One region of the Synechococcus sp. A10-1-5-1 genome, then DNA from elsewhere that is predicted to be linked to it. Evidence: riboswitches for the same ligand, from Rfam matches in the RefSeq annotation. Region 1 holds a riboswitch; the other holds the start of a gene.
The links. Region 1 has a riboswitch for cobalamin ahead of MY494_RS12245 (HupE/UreJ family protein). Riboswitches for the same ligand answer to the same signal wherever they lie in the genome.
Positions count from the first base shown of each region.

Region 2: it holds a riboswitch for cobalamin, as region 1 does, so the genes downstream of both, MY494_RS01440 (HupE/UreJ family protein) here and MY494_RS12245 (HupE/UreJ family protein) in region 1, are expected to answer to the same signal.

Region 1 covers NZ_CP096032.1:2,261,671-2,269,200, reverse strand. Annotated here, with positions in the region: gene MY494_RS12265 (hypothetical protein) at 1-524, opposite strand, end outside; gene MY494_RS12260 (metal ABC transporter substrate-binding protein) at 576-1,469, opposite strand; gene MY494_RS12255 (hypothetical protein) at 1,616-2,128, shown strand; gene MY494_RS12250 (GTP-binding protein) at 2,190-3,320, shown strand; cobalamin riboswitch at 3,321-3,464, shown strand; gene MY494_RS12245 (HupE/UreJ family protein) at 3,492-4,067, shown strand; gene MY494_RS12240 (hypothetical protein) at 4,134-4,274, shown strand; gene MY494_RS12235 (Fur family transcriptional regulator) at 4,275-4,748, opposite strand; gene MY494_RS12230 (lysylphosphatidylglycerol synthase domain-containing protein) at 4,770-5,708, opposite strand; gene larC (nickel pincer cofactor biosynthesis protein LarC) at 5,705-6,904, opposite strand; gene MY494_RS12220 (hypothetical protein) at 6,904-7,530, opposite strand, start outside.
Region 2 covers NZ_CP096032.1:274,403-281,932, forward strand. Annotated here, with positions in the region: gene gndA (NADP-dependent phosphogluconate dehydrogenase) at 1-319, shown strand, start outside; gene pgl (6-phosphogluconolactonase) at 330-1,055, shown strand; gene MY494_RS01410 (CIA30 family protein) at 1,060-1,632, shown strand; gene MY494_RS01415 (hypothetical protein) at 1,640-2,023, shown strand; gene ilvD (dihydroxy-acid dehydratase) at 2,020-3,696, opposite strand; gene MY494_RS01425 (hypothetical protein) at 3,739-4,035, opposite strand; gene upp (uracil phosphoribosyltransferase) at 4,066-4,737, opposite strand; gene MY494_RS01435 (pentapeptide repeat-containing protein) at 4,904-5,329, shown strand; cobalamin riboswitch at 5,335-5,483, shown strand; gene MY494_RS01440 (HupE/UreJ family protein) at 5,507-6,097, shown strand; gene cobW (cobalamin biosynthesis protein CobW) at 6,100-7,167, shown strand; gene MY494_RS01450 (hypothetical protein) at 7,164-7,499, opposite strand.

The sequences.
Region 1 (7,530 bases):
TGCGTCTGAGTTCGGGTGATGTAATAGGGCTTCCAGGTTGCCTGAAACGAAAGATTCCCAGTTGGTTGATACCGGGCGGAGAGATAACCCTTGATATCAGTCCGGCGCCAGGGGCTAGCCGACGAAAATGATTCCGCCTCATCCTCACCATGATCATCATCATGGCCTTCATCCTCATGGGAACCATGGGCATGAACTTGGCCATAGAAGTGTTCAGCCTCACCCCACACGAAAGCAGGACCAATGGCGGCTTCAATCGCAAAACTGCCTTTGTTCTCAAGCCCCCACTCGAGAACCGTTCCGTAGAGCCCATCGATGGCGTAGTGCCTCGGTGGTCCCTGCACATTGTTCTCAAGCCCACCATGTCCTTCGATGGTGATGATTGGAGAAGCCTTGAACTCACCAGGCTTTAGATCCTGACCACCAGGACCGCCATGGGCAACAGCGGGCGCCGAAAGGGTCAGGATGCAGCTCGCCGTCCAGGGAAGGCGCTTAAGAAGAGAGATGAACGAGCAGGGATGCATCATGCCCATGGCAAAAGTTTCAACGAAAGGACAAAAGATTCAGCAAGACGACTAAATTGCGCTCCAGCGAGATGCAATTTGATCACCAGATGCACGGTCGCAACGCCCCCCTTGCGCACTCACCAGGGCACAGACATTGGAAACAAACGTACCGACATAGGTCTTCCGCTTTGCAACTCCATCCACGACAAGATGCTTCTGATAGACAGGGACACCCGAGGTCTTACTAATGCGACGCAGCGTTTTCGACGTTGCACTTGATTCTGAAAACAGATACTTCGTTCCTGATGCCTTCACAGCCTTAGAGATCTCGCGAAGACTGCTGGGACGAAGCGGCCCACCGGATGCGAATGATTCCATCAAAGGCACATAACGAACCTGGTAGCGCCTGGCCAGAGAAGAGAGCGCATCATGCTCCGTTAGAACAACTCGGTGGGCCTTGGGAACGGTGGCGAACTGAGCTGCAGTCCAGCGATCCAATTGCTGCAGCACAGAGGCAACTCGCGTGAGCCGGCCATCAACCGAGGCACGGGCCGCTCCAGACACGCTGCCCCTGAGCTGGACGGCAACCACCTTCGCCATCGCTACCGCCTGAAGAGGGTTATGCCAAACATGTGGATCCCGAGATGGGCTGGACGGCACGGCGACTTCAGCAACCTTGACCGTCCGCTTCAGCTGCCCAATGCGCTCCAGCGCAGGGCTTAATCGGTATCCATTGAGGAACACAACCGAAGCCGACTGAATCTTCGAGCGATCCCTGGCACTCAAGCGGTAGTCGTGGGGATCCGCTCCATCCGGGACCAAGCAAGCGACAGAGACCGTGGATCCAGCCACGACGCGAACGAGGTCGCAAAGAATTCCGTTGGCCGCCACCACAGAAGGGATCTGCTGAGCAGCAGCGACGGGTCGAACGGCCAGAGCAGTCACACCGGCGGCAAGACCCATTCCGGCAACAAGCGCAGAGCAGCGCACCAAGACCAATACACGTTTTCAAGAATGATAACAGTTCTCAATCTCGGCGATTTGACCTCTCGTTGCCATGCCGTTGCGCCGTCATCAGGCTGTGGACAAGGCCTGTCATTCCGCTGCTGATGCAATCCCTCAGACGTTCTGGAGCCCATGCCGGATTCATCGCCGCAGGCCTCTTGGCCCTGACGGCCTGCCAATCACCCAGCGCTGACTCCACGGCGATGAGCCTCCAACAGAAAGAACTCCTCGCCTACAACGAAGGCGCCATCACAGCCCTCGAAGGCCACCTGTTGAAGGGCATTGCGTTAGCTCCGGAACGCTTTGATCCCGAAGACGACCACGACCATGAGGCCCTGATCCAGCAGATCCGAGCCACCGCAACGCGTTACACCGACGCCCTACAAAGCATTCAGGCCAGCCTCCAGGACGGCCCCTGCAAAAGCGCCCAAGCGCGCTATCTCGTACTCGAGCAACAGGAACTGGGTGTGATCAACGCCATGCTCGATGCCTTCTCCGATGGGGATGGGACTGGAGCCAAAGCCGCGGCCCAGTCCTACAAGGACCTCACCAGCTCAGCCGAGAACCAAGCGATCGCGCAGACCTATCGGGAGACCTGCGGCTTGAGCGGCTTCTAAAGCTGCAGGCCACGTCCCAGACTGAGGGGACCGATCGAAGCCGCAGCAAGCAGCCTTCACCATGAGCAGCAGCCTGATGGATCAGGCCCCCAGCGGGCTCCCCGTAACCATCCTCACGGGCTTCCTTGGAGCGGGAAAAACCACGCTGCTCAACCACATTCTCAGCAACCAGCAGGGCGTCAAAACGGCGGTGCTGGTCAATGAGTTCGGGGAGATTGGCATCGACAACGACCTGATCATCGCCACCGGCGAGGACATGGTCGAACTGAGCAACGGCTGCATCTGCTGCTCCATCAATGGTGAGCTGCTCGAGGCCGTCTATCGCATCCTCGATCGTCCAGATCCCGTGGACTACCTGGTGGTGGAAACCACGGGGCTTGCGGATCCCCTGCCCGTAGCCATGACCTTCCTTGGCAGCGATCTACGGGATCAGACTCGGCTCGACTCGATCATCACGTTGATCGATGCCGAAAACTTCAGCGACGAGATCCTCGAGGGGGAGGTCGCCCGCGCCCAGGTCGTCTACGGCGACATCCTGCTGCTCAACAAATGCGACCTCGTCAGCGAAGCGCGGCTCAACGAGGTGGAAGCCCAGTTAAGGGAGATCAAAACCGATGCCCGGATCCTGCGCTCGGTGAAAGGCGAGGTCAACCTGCCGCTGCTGCTCAGCGTGGGCCTGTTCGAAAGCGACAAGGTCACTGCGGAGCAAAACCACGACGACTGCGACCACGACCACGGCCACTGCGTGCATGAGCACGACCATGACCATGCCCATGACCACAGCAACTGCGATCACGACCACGGTCACTGCGAGCACGATCACAGCCACGACCATTCCCACGACCATTCCCACGAGCACTCCCACGCGGATCACCTCGCCATCGAGGGATTCACATCCCTTTCCTTTGGCAGCGAAGGTCCCTTCTCGCTGCGTAAATTCCAAAACTTCCTCGATAACCAGCTCCCCGCCGGGGTGTTCCGCGCCAAGGGAATCCTCTGGTTCAACGAGAGCAGCAAGCGACACGTCTTTCACCTGGCCGGCAAGCGCTTCTCCATCGATGACAGCGAGTGGAGCAAGCCCAGCGACCGCAAAAACCAACTGGTGGTGATCGGCAAAAACCTCGACCACGCCAAGATCCGCAAGCAACTTCAGGCCTGCGTCGCGAAAGATGCCGGCAAGGGTTTCTCCTGAAGCGATAATCCGATCAGCGGTTTCCTGGACTCAGCCCAGGAAGGCAACGAGGAAAGTCCGGCGCGAATCCGGCACTGTCCCGCAGCTGTGATGGGAGCCTCGCGCTCTCCAGTCAGAACGCTCGCCGCGCCTCCTCCTTCAACCTCAGCACCGGCGCGGACCGGATCTGCCATGACCTCGAAACTGACCCGATCGCTGCTGACCAGCACCGCCGCCGGACTGGGCCTGAGCCTGCTGTCGGTGCTGCCAGCCGGAGCCCATGGAACCGCCGACCATCGAGTGTTGGGCGGCGCCCTGCATCCCCTGCTGGGCTTGGACCACCTGCTGATGCTGGTGGCCGTGGGCCTCTGCGCCGCCCAGGCAGGCCGCCAACTGCTGATCTATGCCCTGGCTGGGGCCCTGATCGGTTCGGTCTTCGGCAGCTTCGGCGGCCAACTGCCTGGAGCCGAAGTGCTGGCAGCCCTGGCGGTCTCCGCCGTGGCCGCCGTTTTGGTCCTGGTGCTGCGTGGCAGCTGCGGCCGCCAGGTGCTGGCGCTCACCGTTGCTGGCGGCCTTGGTCTCCACGCGATGCTCCACGGCCTGGAGTCCAGCGGCACCTCCCTCTGGTGGGCTGGTGCTCTGCTGAGCTCGGTGGCTGTGGTCGGTAGCAGCGCCTGGCTGAGCCAGCGGTTGGAACGCAGCCTGGCCAGCCTTGGGGCAGGCCTGCTGGCGCTGGCTGGCGGCCTGCTGGCGATCGCTCCCCTCTGAGCTGCAGCAACCGCGACAGCAGAAGCGAAAAACACCGTTATGGTGTGTCGAACCGCATCCCCCTGGATGGCCGAGTTCGCTGCACTCACGACCGTTCTGGGGCTCGTCGGTCTGATCTTTTGGCTCGCCACCGATTCCGACGATGACAACGGGGGCGGTGGCTTAATGCAGCCATCGCTCGTCCCGGTTCGCGTCAACCGGCGCTAGTCATCCCTCGGCTTCCTGCTGAGCGCAGCTAGGGCAGAGAGCGCGCACGTTCAACACACAATTCAGCAATTGAAAGCCGTGTAAAGCCGCGGCCTCTCCACCAGCCTGCAGCACCGCTTCGCTCTCGAATTCTTCGGTGTGGCCGCAGCGAGCGCAGACCAGGTGGTGATGGTCCCGGTGGGCCTCATCGCTGGCCAGTTCAAAGCGCCGACCCCCTTCCGGCAGCTCCAATTCGCACAACAGCTCCATGGAGCTCAGCAGCCGCAAGGTGCGATAGACCGTGGCCAGTGAGACCCGTTCATCCGCCTTGAGCAGGCGCTGATGGACCTCCTCAGCGCTGAGGTGACTGCCCTCACCAAGGCGCTCAAACAAAGTCAAGACCCGTTGGCGCTGGGGCGTCAGACGCTGCCCGCGATCATGCAGAGAGCTGCGCAATGCATCGGCCTGCACCTGGGAGACAGGACCAGCGGGCACGACGCTCTCTCAGGGCACTTCTCAACAATACCCACTGTTGCGAAGTGCTGCCAGGTCCCTGCGGGCGGCGGCGGCCACCAACAAATCCGCCAACGAGACGACCAGGCGATAGCTCAGGGCCACGGCCAACAGCGGCGCCTCAGGAACAGAAGCCGCCAAGCGAAGCACCAACACCGCTTCAAACACCCCCAATCCTCCGGGGGCAGCGGGAACCACCAGACCTGCGGTCCAAGCCAGGGCAAAGCCCGCCAACCAACCCGTCCAGTCCAGCTGGAAGGCCAAGTCGAAGGCTTGAACGCAGCAGGCGAAACCGCCAAAGCGGCAGAGAACAAAGACCAGCTCAGCCGCCAGGGGCCACCAGGGATAGCCCGGCAGGCGGAGGCTTCCTGGGGTGAGGCCAGAAGGATCCACTTCAAGCGCCTTGGCGCGGCGGCGCTCCAGACGCTCCAGCAGGGGATTGAGCCAACGGGGCATCAAAGCCAACAGCGGCAGCAAGGCCAACAGGGCCAGACCACCCCCCAAGGCCACCAAGGACAACGCCGCCACGGCCATCAGCAGCGGATCAAGCAGGACCGCCCCGAGGGCTTGACGCCCGCTCAGGGGTTGCCGGCAAGGGCCGCCAGAGCGCAGAGCCCGAAGCCGCTCCAGCAGATGCCAGACCCCGCCAGGCAGATACTTGCGCAGGTTGGACTCCAGAAACAGCAGCACCACCGGAGTCCAACGCGGAGCAGCCCCCAACCAACGCAGCACCACTCCCCAGGCCAAGCCATTGACCACCAGGCTCAAGGCGCTGATGCCCAAGCCCAAGGCCAGCCAAAGCCAAGACTGACGATCGAGGCTCAGCTGCAGCAACTGACGGCCATGGGAGACCACCGCAGAGGCCAGAAAGGCAACGCTTGCCGCGCTCACCCAAAGCCGTACGCCCCCGGGGAGGGAGAGAGTTCTCAGCCGCCGGATCACCGTTGCTCCTCCAGCCACTGGAGCAGGTTGGAGCGCAGCTGATCAAGGGGCAGCCGCCGCTGCTGAGCCAAGGGAATCAAGTCCTCCAACTCTGGCTTGCACAGCACACTTCCATCGGGGCGCATGGAGCTCTTAAAGCGCACCAGTCCCCAGGGCGTCTGCCGCTGTTCGATCTGCCGGGGCAGGGCCCAGCGCTGCTGAAGCTGCTCCCGTACCCCCAGGCTGCTTCCATAGCGCCACCAGATCGCTCGCAGGGCCTCGGCCTGCTCCGGCCAGGCCAGGGCCGTAATCAAGCTGCCCAAGCGCCCCTTCTTCATCGCAACCGACTGGGCGAAGACCTCGAACGCTCCGGCCTCCCGCAGGGCGTCCTGAAGGAAGGCCAAATCCTCTGCGGTTGCATCGTCGATCTGGGCCTGCTGCTGCACCACCATCTGCAACTCGGGCTGAACGCCAACGGAGTCAGCCGACTCGGCGAGGAGAAAGCGCAACTGATTAGGGCGATCCAACTCCCGAGAACCCAGACCGATCCCCAGCCGGGTGGGGCGCAAGGCAGGCGCAGGCGCAAAGCTGTCCGCCCAGGCCACCATCAAGGCCAAGCCAGTTGGGGTCGTCAATTCCGCCGGGGGAAACCCCGCGCTACTGGCCAGGGGAACCCCATGGCGCGTAGCCAGCTCCAAAACGGCGGGCACTGGGACCGGCAACAGACCATGGGCACTGTTCACCTGGCCGTGGCCCGCCGGAGGCGGACTGCAGATCAAGCGCTGAACACCGAAGTACTGCAACCCAGCACAGACACCGACCACATCCACCAGGGCATCCAGGGCTCCCACCTCGTGGAAATGCACTTGCTCCGGCGGATAGCCATGGACGGCACCTTCAGCCTCCGCCAACACACCAAACACCTTCAGCACCGCCTGCCGCAGTGCTGGGGCCAACTCGGCCGTTTGCACTTGCTCCCGCAGGCTGGCCCAGTGGCGATGGGGGGGCTGCTGCTCGAGCAGCTCCACCTCCAGATGCAAACCACGCATGCCAACGCTGCGGCGCTCCTCAAGCGTCAAGCGATAGAGCCCGCCCAACCCCAGAGCCACCAGGGGTTGATGGACCACGTCTTCTGGCAGCCCGCAGTCGAACAGGGACGCCAGCAGCATGTTCCCGGCCAATCCCGTCGGGCAATCGACCACCGCCAGGGATCCCATTAGGCCTCCTGGAGAAGTTGCTCCGCGCTGGCCTGCAGCTGCTCGCGGTGCTGCTCGAGCCACTGCTGCACCTCGCGGCGGGCGCGACGCTGCTCGTTTTGGGCCGTCATCACATCGTGGCCAGAGAGGCCCCAGAGGCGACCCAACAGCGCCCGGTCATCAGCGCCACCACGGGAGCCTCCGTACTCCACCACCTCCGCCACCATCCCAGCCAGCAGGACTCGGCTCCAACGCCGCAAGTCCTCCAACGGCATCTTCACCTGGGCGGGGGGCTCCAATTCGGTGCTGCCATTCACCCGCAAACCATGGCGCAAACAGGCGCGGCTGCCCACCAAGACCTGCTTCACCGGCAGCTGGTTCTCTGCCGCCAGCAGCAGGTGACCCGCCTCATGCACAGCAATGCGCCGCAGCCTGGAGCGGCCCAAGCCGAAGGGGAGGGACTCCGCAAGGAGATGCCCCCCCAGGCCACCAAAACGGGCCGCATCGACGGTGAGCGCCGTGAGTGCCCCGCCCGCGGCTCCAGCAATCAGCCAGGGCGAGAGGCCCAGCACTGGGCCCGCGACGGAGATCACGCTGACGCCAGCAACGGCGACACCGGCCCTGAGTGCGGCCGTTGAACCTTGATC
Region 2 (7,530 bases), 420 kb from region 1:
TTGCATCATCCGCGCGCGCCTGCTCAAGCGCATTCAAGATGCCTTCAACGCCGATCCTCAATTGGTGAATCTGTTGATCGACCCCTGGTTTGCCGAGCAGGTCAACCGACGCCTGCCGGGTTTGGCCAAGGTGGTCGCTGGAGCTGCAGAAGCGGGGATCCCCGTGCCCTGCCTCAGCAGCACGCTCGACTACATCAACAGCTATCGCACGGCTCGTCTTCCCCAAAACCTGGTGCAGGCCATGCGCGATTGCTTTGGCTCGCACACCTATCAACGGGTGGATCAAGAGGGCACCTTCCACACCGAATGGCTCGATTGAGGCAGGGGCAATGACCACCTACCGCATTGAACGGGCACGGGACGCCCAGCATCTGGCCCGGATCGCGGCCCAGACCATTGCCTCCCATCTCGATCTCGCCCTGGATCAACGGGATCGCGCTCAACTTGCCCTCTCAGGCGGCAGTACCCCTGCGGTTGCCTATGGCCTGTTGGGCCAGGAACATCTGCCCTGGGAGCGGGTCGACGTCTTTCTTGGGGATGAGCGTTGGGTGGATGGCGACGATCCCTCTAGCAATGCTCGGATGCTGAGGCAATCTTTGCTGAAGGAAGCGCCGGGCAGCCATGCCGCCTTTCATCCTGTCCCGACGGTTAGTTTGCCGACCCCAGAGGATAGTGCTGCGGCCTTCCAGGCAGCAATCGAGAAGGTCTGTCCTGGCGAACCACCGATCTTTGATCTGATGGTTCTCGGCCTAGGTGAAGACGGTCATACGGCGTCCCTCTTTCCAGGGACCGAGGCGCCGACCATCACGGATCGCTGGACCGCGATCGGACGGGGTAAAGGGCTCGAGCGCATCACCTTGACTGCACCTGTGCTGAGTGCATCCCGCCAGGTGATTTTCCTGGTGAGCGGCGCGGGCAAGTCTCAGGCCCTGGCACGTCTACTGGATCCCGCGGAATCCCCCCAAAGGACTCCGGCCAAGCTGGTGACTCCTCGCACGGAGGTTCTGGTGCTGGCCGATGAGGCTGCGCTGGAGGGGGTGCCTGCGGCAGGCTGAGGGCATGTCCGCTTGGATCGCGTCCATGGTTGCCCCGCTGGTGCTGGCAAACGGAGCTGACTTCCCGGGATGGCAATCCCTGAACGACACCATCATGGGCGGCCGCAGTCAGGGCCAGTGCAGAGCGACAGCTGATGGCCTGCTGATGGAGGCCTTTGTGGAGTCCGAGGGTGGCGGCTTTGTCAGTTGCCGCTCCCCTGTGCTGGATCCAGCCCGCGATCTCTCGTCCTACGGCGCCATCGAGCTGCAGCTTGATGGCGATGGTCGTCGTTACAAGCTCGCCATCGCTTGCCGCGATGGTGTGGGCGGATTGACTGAGCTGATTCCAGGGGGATTGCGCTGGGTCGCTGAATTCTCAACTCGACCGAGCGGAACCACGGTGGTGACGATTCCGTTCAATCGACTCACTCCCAGCGTGCGTGCGACCCCCATTGGCTTCCCGCTTCGCTTCGATCCCGCTCGTGTGACACGCATCCAGGTCCTTCATTCCAAATTTGGAGACGTGGGTGGCCGGAATCCAGGCTTCCGGCCGGGCCCCCTGCGGCTGCTGATCCGCTCCATTCGTGCAGTGGCCTGATTGACCCGTGGAGTTCGAACCCCTGCTCAGTGAACTGGCCAAGGCGGCTGACGTCTGCCTCAAGCCCTATCGCCATGCCCTTCGTTTCAGTGGTGAGCCTCCGTCAACGGTCGGAGACTGCAGTGACTGCTGTCTGCTGATCGAGGCCCGCGACGCTGAGGGAGTGCGTCACCCAGATCGCGATCTGGAGCTCGAGATCTACCGCAGTGGTGAGGAGCTGAATCTGATGCTGAGCATGGTGGCGGATGAGGAATCACCAATGCTCTGGCACGGCAGCCACCCGGTCTGGATGCAGTCCAACTCTGGAGAACGCTGCGAGCGTCCCAGCGCCGGCGCCCCCCTGGAGGCCCTCTGCCGGCGCATCCGTGCCCTGATTGCCGGCGAGGCTTAGAGGTCGGGCTGGTCTGTGACCGCTCCTTTGCTACTGGAGCTCACTAGCCGGGCGTACTTACCCAGCACACCCGTGCGGTAACGGGGTTCAGGCTTGCTCCAAGCCGCACGACGGGAGGCCAATTCGCTCTCATCAACATTCAGTTGAATCAACAGCTGCTTGGCATCGACCGTGATGCTGTCGCCTTCATGGATCAGGCCGATGTTGCCACCGACGGCAGCCTCTGGGGCCACGTGGCCGATCACCAGGCCGTAGGACCCCCCTGAAAAGCGTCCATCGGTAATCAAGGCCACTTTGTCGAGCAGGCCTTGACCCACGATGGCCGAGGTGGGGGAAAGCATTTCGCGCATGCCGGGACCGCCGACAGGACCTTCGTTGCGCACCACGACCACATCACCCGCATTGATCCGCTTGTCGAGGATGGCCTCGAGGCAGGTCTCTTCACTTTCGAACACCCGAGCAGGGCCGGTGATCACGGGATTTTTGACACCACTGATCTTGGCCACGGCTCCTTCTTGGGCCAGGTTGCCCTTGAGAATCGCCAAATGCCCTTTGGCGTAGAGGGGATTGCTCAGAGGCCGTATGACGTCTTGGTCCGCGGCAGGAACGGATGGCACATTCGCGAGGGTTTCCTTCAGGGTTTTGCCTTCAATCGTGCGGCACTCGCCATGGAGCAGACCTGCATCGAGGAGCAGCTTCATCACCTGGGGGATCCCCCCGGCTTGATGGAGATCGACGGTGACGTAGCGACCGCTGGGCTTGAGATCGCAGATCACCGGGACCCGCTCGCGAATCCGCTCAAAGTCATCGATGCTCAGTTCGACGCCAGCAGTGCGTGCAATGGCCAGTAGGTGCAGGACCGAGTTTGTGGAGCCGCCCACGGCCATGATCACGCTGATGGCGTTCTCGAAGGCCTCACGGGTCAGAAGGTCCAGGGGGCGGATATCGGCCTTGATCGCCTCGACCAGGACCTCAGCACTGCGGGCAGCGCTCTCCGCTTTTTCTGGATCCTCGGCGGCCATGGTCGAGCTGTAGGGCAGGCTCAAGCCCATCGTCTCGATCGCCGCACTCATGGTGTTGGCGGTGAACATGCCGCCGCAGCTCCCCGCACCGGGACAGGCATTTTTTTCGATTTCGGTGAGGCGTTCCTCATCGATCTGGCCACTGGTGAGCTGACCGACGGCCTCAAAGGCACTGACAACGGTCAGATCACAACCGCCCAACTTGCCCGGCTTGATTGTGCCGCCATAGACAAAGACAGACGGGATGTTCATCCGCGCCATCGCCAACATGGCGCCGGGCATGTTCTTGTCACAGCCGCCAACGGCCAGGACCCCGTCCATGGACTCGCCGTTGCACGCCGTTTCAATCGCATCAGCAATCACTTCGCGGCTCACCAGGGAGTACTTCATTCCCTCGGTGCCCATCGAAATGCCGTCGCTGACGGTGATGGTGCCGAACATCTGTGGCATCGCCCCGGCCTCGAGGGCTGCCTGCTCCGCACGCCTGGCTAGGTCATCGAGACCGACATTGCAGGGCGTGATCGTGCTGTAGCCGTTGGCAATGCCAATGATCGGCTTGTTGAAGTCAGCATCCCCAAAACCGACAGCCCGCAACATGGCGCGGTTGGGGGAGCGCTGAATGCCCTGGGTAATCGCGGCGGAGCGGAGCATGGCTGCGGTTTGATCTCAACAGCAACCTACCGAGGAGCCTGATCAGCTCTGGGGGCTTAGGCCTTCGAGTTGCCGGCGAACATCCTCAATCGCTTGGTTCAGTTGCTGAACCTTGTCCTGCAGTTCGTGTTCTCGGACCACGGGGCTTTCGCTGTTGGGGTCGAAGGCCTGCTCGTCGTGATCGGTCAGACGGCTGAGCCGCAGGCTGCGCTCTTGGCGGGTGTGCTGCTGGCGCCGTTCTGCTTCTGAGTAGAGCCACCATGCGAAACCAGCCGCACCAATCACTGCACCAGCCAAGAGGGTGCCCAGAGATCCGGAACCGCCGTCTCGGTTGGACATAGCTGCAGGTCGAGGGTCTGAGGAGTGTGCTCAGCCTACGAAGCCTGACTGCGGCTTGCCATAGAGACGGTCGCCAGCGTCACCCAATCCGGGGAGAATTCGCTGTTGGCCGTCCAACTCCGCATCGATGCAGCCGGTGTAGATGGTGAGATCGCTGTAGCGCTCCCCCAGGGTTTTCAGGCCCGGACTAGCCGCCAGGGCGGAGATCACGCGCACCCGTTGACCTGTGACGCCCTTGGTCTCCAGTTGCTCGAGCACATTCAGCAGGGTGCCGGCGGTTGCCACCATCGGATCAAAGACCAGCACGCCCGCGTTGGCTGGAATGGATTCGGGCAAGCCGTTGAAGTAACAACGGCACCGTCCACTGGCTTCATCCCGTTGCAGGCCCATGTGGGCCACCGACGCACTGGGGATCACTGTCTTCGCCCCGTCCCAGAGGCCAAGACCAGCACGCAGGACGGGAACGGCCAGGACTGGAATCGAACCATCGACGATGGTTCCCTCTGTTTGGGCTAATGGCGTTTGCACCTGAACACGCTGGTAGGGGATCCAGTCGCGCATGGCTTCGTAAGTCAACCAGCGCCCCAATTCCGCCATGGCCGTGGCAAACAACGGCTGTGGCGTGTCCGCATCCCGCAGAAGGGTCAACCAGTGGCCAATGAGTGGATGGGGCGGCACCACCACCCGAAGGGTCTTGCTCATCGGTCGCGCTCCGGTATCCGCCTGCAATAACTTGAGCGCCCAAGCTAAAGCTGCAGTGCGGAACCTCGGAGCTCTTGCTCAGTCGCTCGTGGCCCGGTCGCTCACCGCCCTCGCCCTCTGCCTGGCTGTACTGGTGACGGCCGTTCTGCCTGCTCCCGCTCCGGCCATGGCGATCACAGCCCCGGAGCTTCGGGGTCAGCGCAGTGCTCAGGATCTGCAACCGGACATGCACGGCCGCAACTTGCAACAGCAGGAGTTTTTGAAAGCTTCCATGGAAGGTTTCGACTTGAGCGAAACCGACCTGCGCGGTGCTGTGTTCAACACCGCCAATCTTCAAAAGGCGAACCTCTCCGCAGCGGATCTTGAGGACGTCGTCGCCTTTGCCACCCGCTTTGACAACGCTGATCTCAGTGGTGCTGTCTTTCGCAACGCCATGTTGATGAACAGCAAATTCACCGGTGCCGTCATCGAGGGAACGGACTTCACCGATGCGGTGCTGGATCTTCCTCAACAGAAGGCCCTTTGTGCCCGGGCCAGTGGTGTGAACCCTCGTACCGGAGTCGACACCCGCGAAAGCCTGGCCTGCCGTTAATCAGCGCTTAGGCTCTGGTCTCCGGTTCTTCGGGGGATCAGCCCGAAGAGGAAACGGGGAAAGTCCGGTGAAATTCCGGCGCTGTCCCGCAGCTGTGAAGAGTCCTGACCCCAGGACTCCAGTCAGAACGCCCGCCGGTTCCATCCAAATGACCCCTGGCGCGGACCAGTTCTCTTGATGTTGAAGCGTTTTGGGGCCGCTGCGCTCCTCTTGGCTCCCGTTCTTGCCTCTCCAGCACTGGCCCATCACCCGATGGAGTCCCTGGCTCTTGCACCGTCACCCGTCAGCGGCCTGCTGAGTGGTCTGGCCCACCCGCTGTTGGGGCCGGATCATCTGCTGTTCCTCATGGCCCTGGGTTTGGTTGGGCTACAGCGCTCCATGCGCTGGACCATGGCCTTGCTCGTGGTTGGTTTGTCCGCCAGTGCCCTGGGTCTTTGGCTTCCTGGATTGCCTGGAGCTGAGGCCCTCGTCTCGCTGTCCTTGGTGGTTGAAGGCTTGGTGATCGCAGGACGCTTACCGGCCTTGAGCTTGATCCCTGCTTTTGCTCTGCACGGTTACGTCCTCAGTGCTTCGGTCATCGGTTGGGAGTCCACCCCGATTGCCTTCTATCTGCTCGGTTTGCTTCTGAGCCAAGGCGCTCTTCTTGTGGTGTCCTTGGTGGCCATGCGCCGCGTCAGCCTTGAGATTCAGCCCACCGTTAGACAGTTGTTGGCTGGTGTGATGGTCGGCATTGGCGCTGCCTTCACCTGGACTGCCCTTCTGGCCTGACGATGACTGCGGCTCCTGCATCCCGCCTACCGGTCACCGTCGTGACCGGATTCCTTGGCGCTGGTAAGTCCACGCTGCTGCGCCAACTGCTCGTCTCCAGTGGCCTCCGACTCGCCGTTCTGGTGAATGAGTTCGGTGAGGTCGGGATCGATGGCGACTTAATTCGTAGCTGCGGCTTTTGCCCCGAGGACGAGCTCGAGGGCCGTGTGGTCGAACTGGCCAATGGTTGTCTCTGCTGCACTGTTCAAGATGAGTTCCTGCCGGTGATGCAGCAGCTCCTTCAGCGGGCCGATCAGCTCGACGGCATCGTGGTTGAGACGAGCGGCTTGGCCTTACCTGTTCCGCTTGTCCAGGCCTTTCGCTGGCCCGAGATCCGCACCAGAACTCGGGTGACCGGTGTGGTGACGGTGGTCGATGGGGAGGCTCTCAGTGGCGGCAGCGTCGTTGCTGATCCCGCGGCCCTTGAAGCGCAACGTCAAGCGGATCCCAGCCTGGATCACCTCAGCGACATCAATGCGCTTTTTGAGGACCAACTCGAGGCCGCGGACCTCGTGCTGATGAGCCGGGCTGACTGCCTCAGTGATGAGGCCATTGGCGCCCTGCAAACGCGCTTGAGCGCCAAGCTCCGCAGCGGGGTCTCCGTCCTGCCCATGGCCCGTGGCAATGTTCCCGCCGCCCTGCTGATGGGACTGGATCGCCCGGAACACGAGGACCATCACCACGACCACGACCACGACCACGACCACGACCACGACCATCACGACCACACCCACGTGGCGATGGAGTCCATGGCTTTGGACTGGAAGGGATCGACCAGCAAGGCACAGCTGGAATTGCTTCTTCCGGCTGTGATCGCTGAGTACGGTCTGCTCAGGCTGAAGGGACGGGCTTGGCTGCCTGGAAAAAGCCACCCCCTCCAGATCCAGGCCGTGGGCCCACGGTTGGAGTGTTGGTTTGACACCAGCTCCCGATTGGATCGGCCCGAGATCGACGGGCTGGAGCTGGTCGCCTTAGGCCTTTCCTTGGACAGCTCAAAGCTCAAGGAAAAGTTGAGCGCGGCCCTTTCCTAATCGAGCGGCAGGTCTCCCTTCGCACAGATTCCGTCCCAGCAGAGCGCCTGGTGGGACCTCCAGCTGGGTTGCACCAGGCGTCTGGTTCCTTGGGCTTCCTGGAGTTCGATCCGACCTCGTCCGTCATGGCGGAAGTCGAAGCGACGGCGACCCACCTGCAGCCACCAGTGCTCACCGAGCCGCTCGACGGTCATCGTGCAGGGAAGCCAGGCACTGGAATCGAGGCGGCATTCCAAGGGCACTGTGAACGGCTCACCGGCCTGGGCTGCGGTCTGACAGGCCAGGGCGGCGCAGGCCGTCAGCAGCGAGGGCAGCGGATGCAGGTGGTTCATGGCGCCCCGTGGGACCACCACCAACCTGATC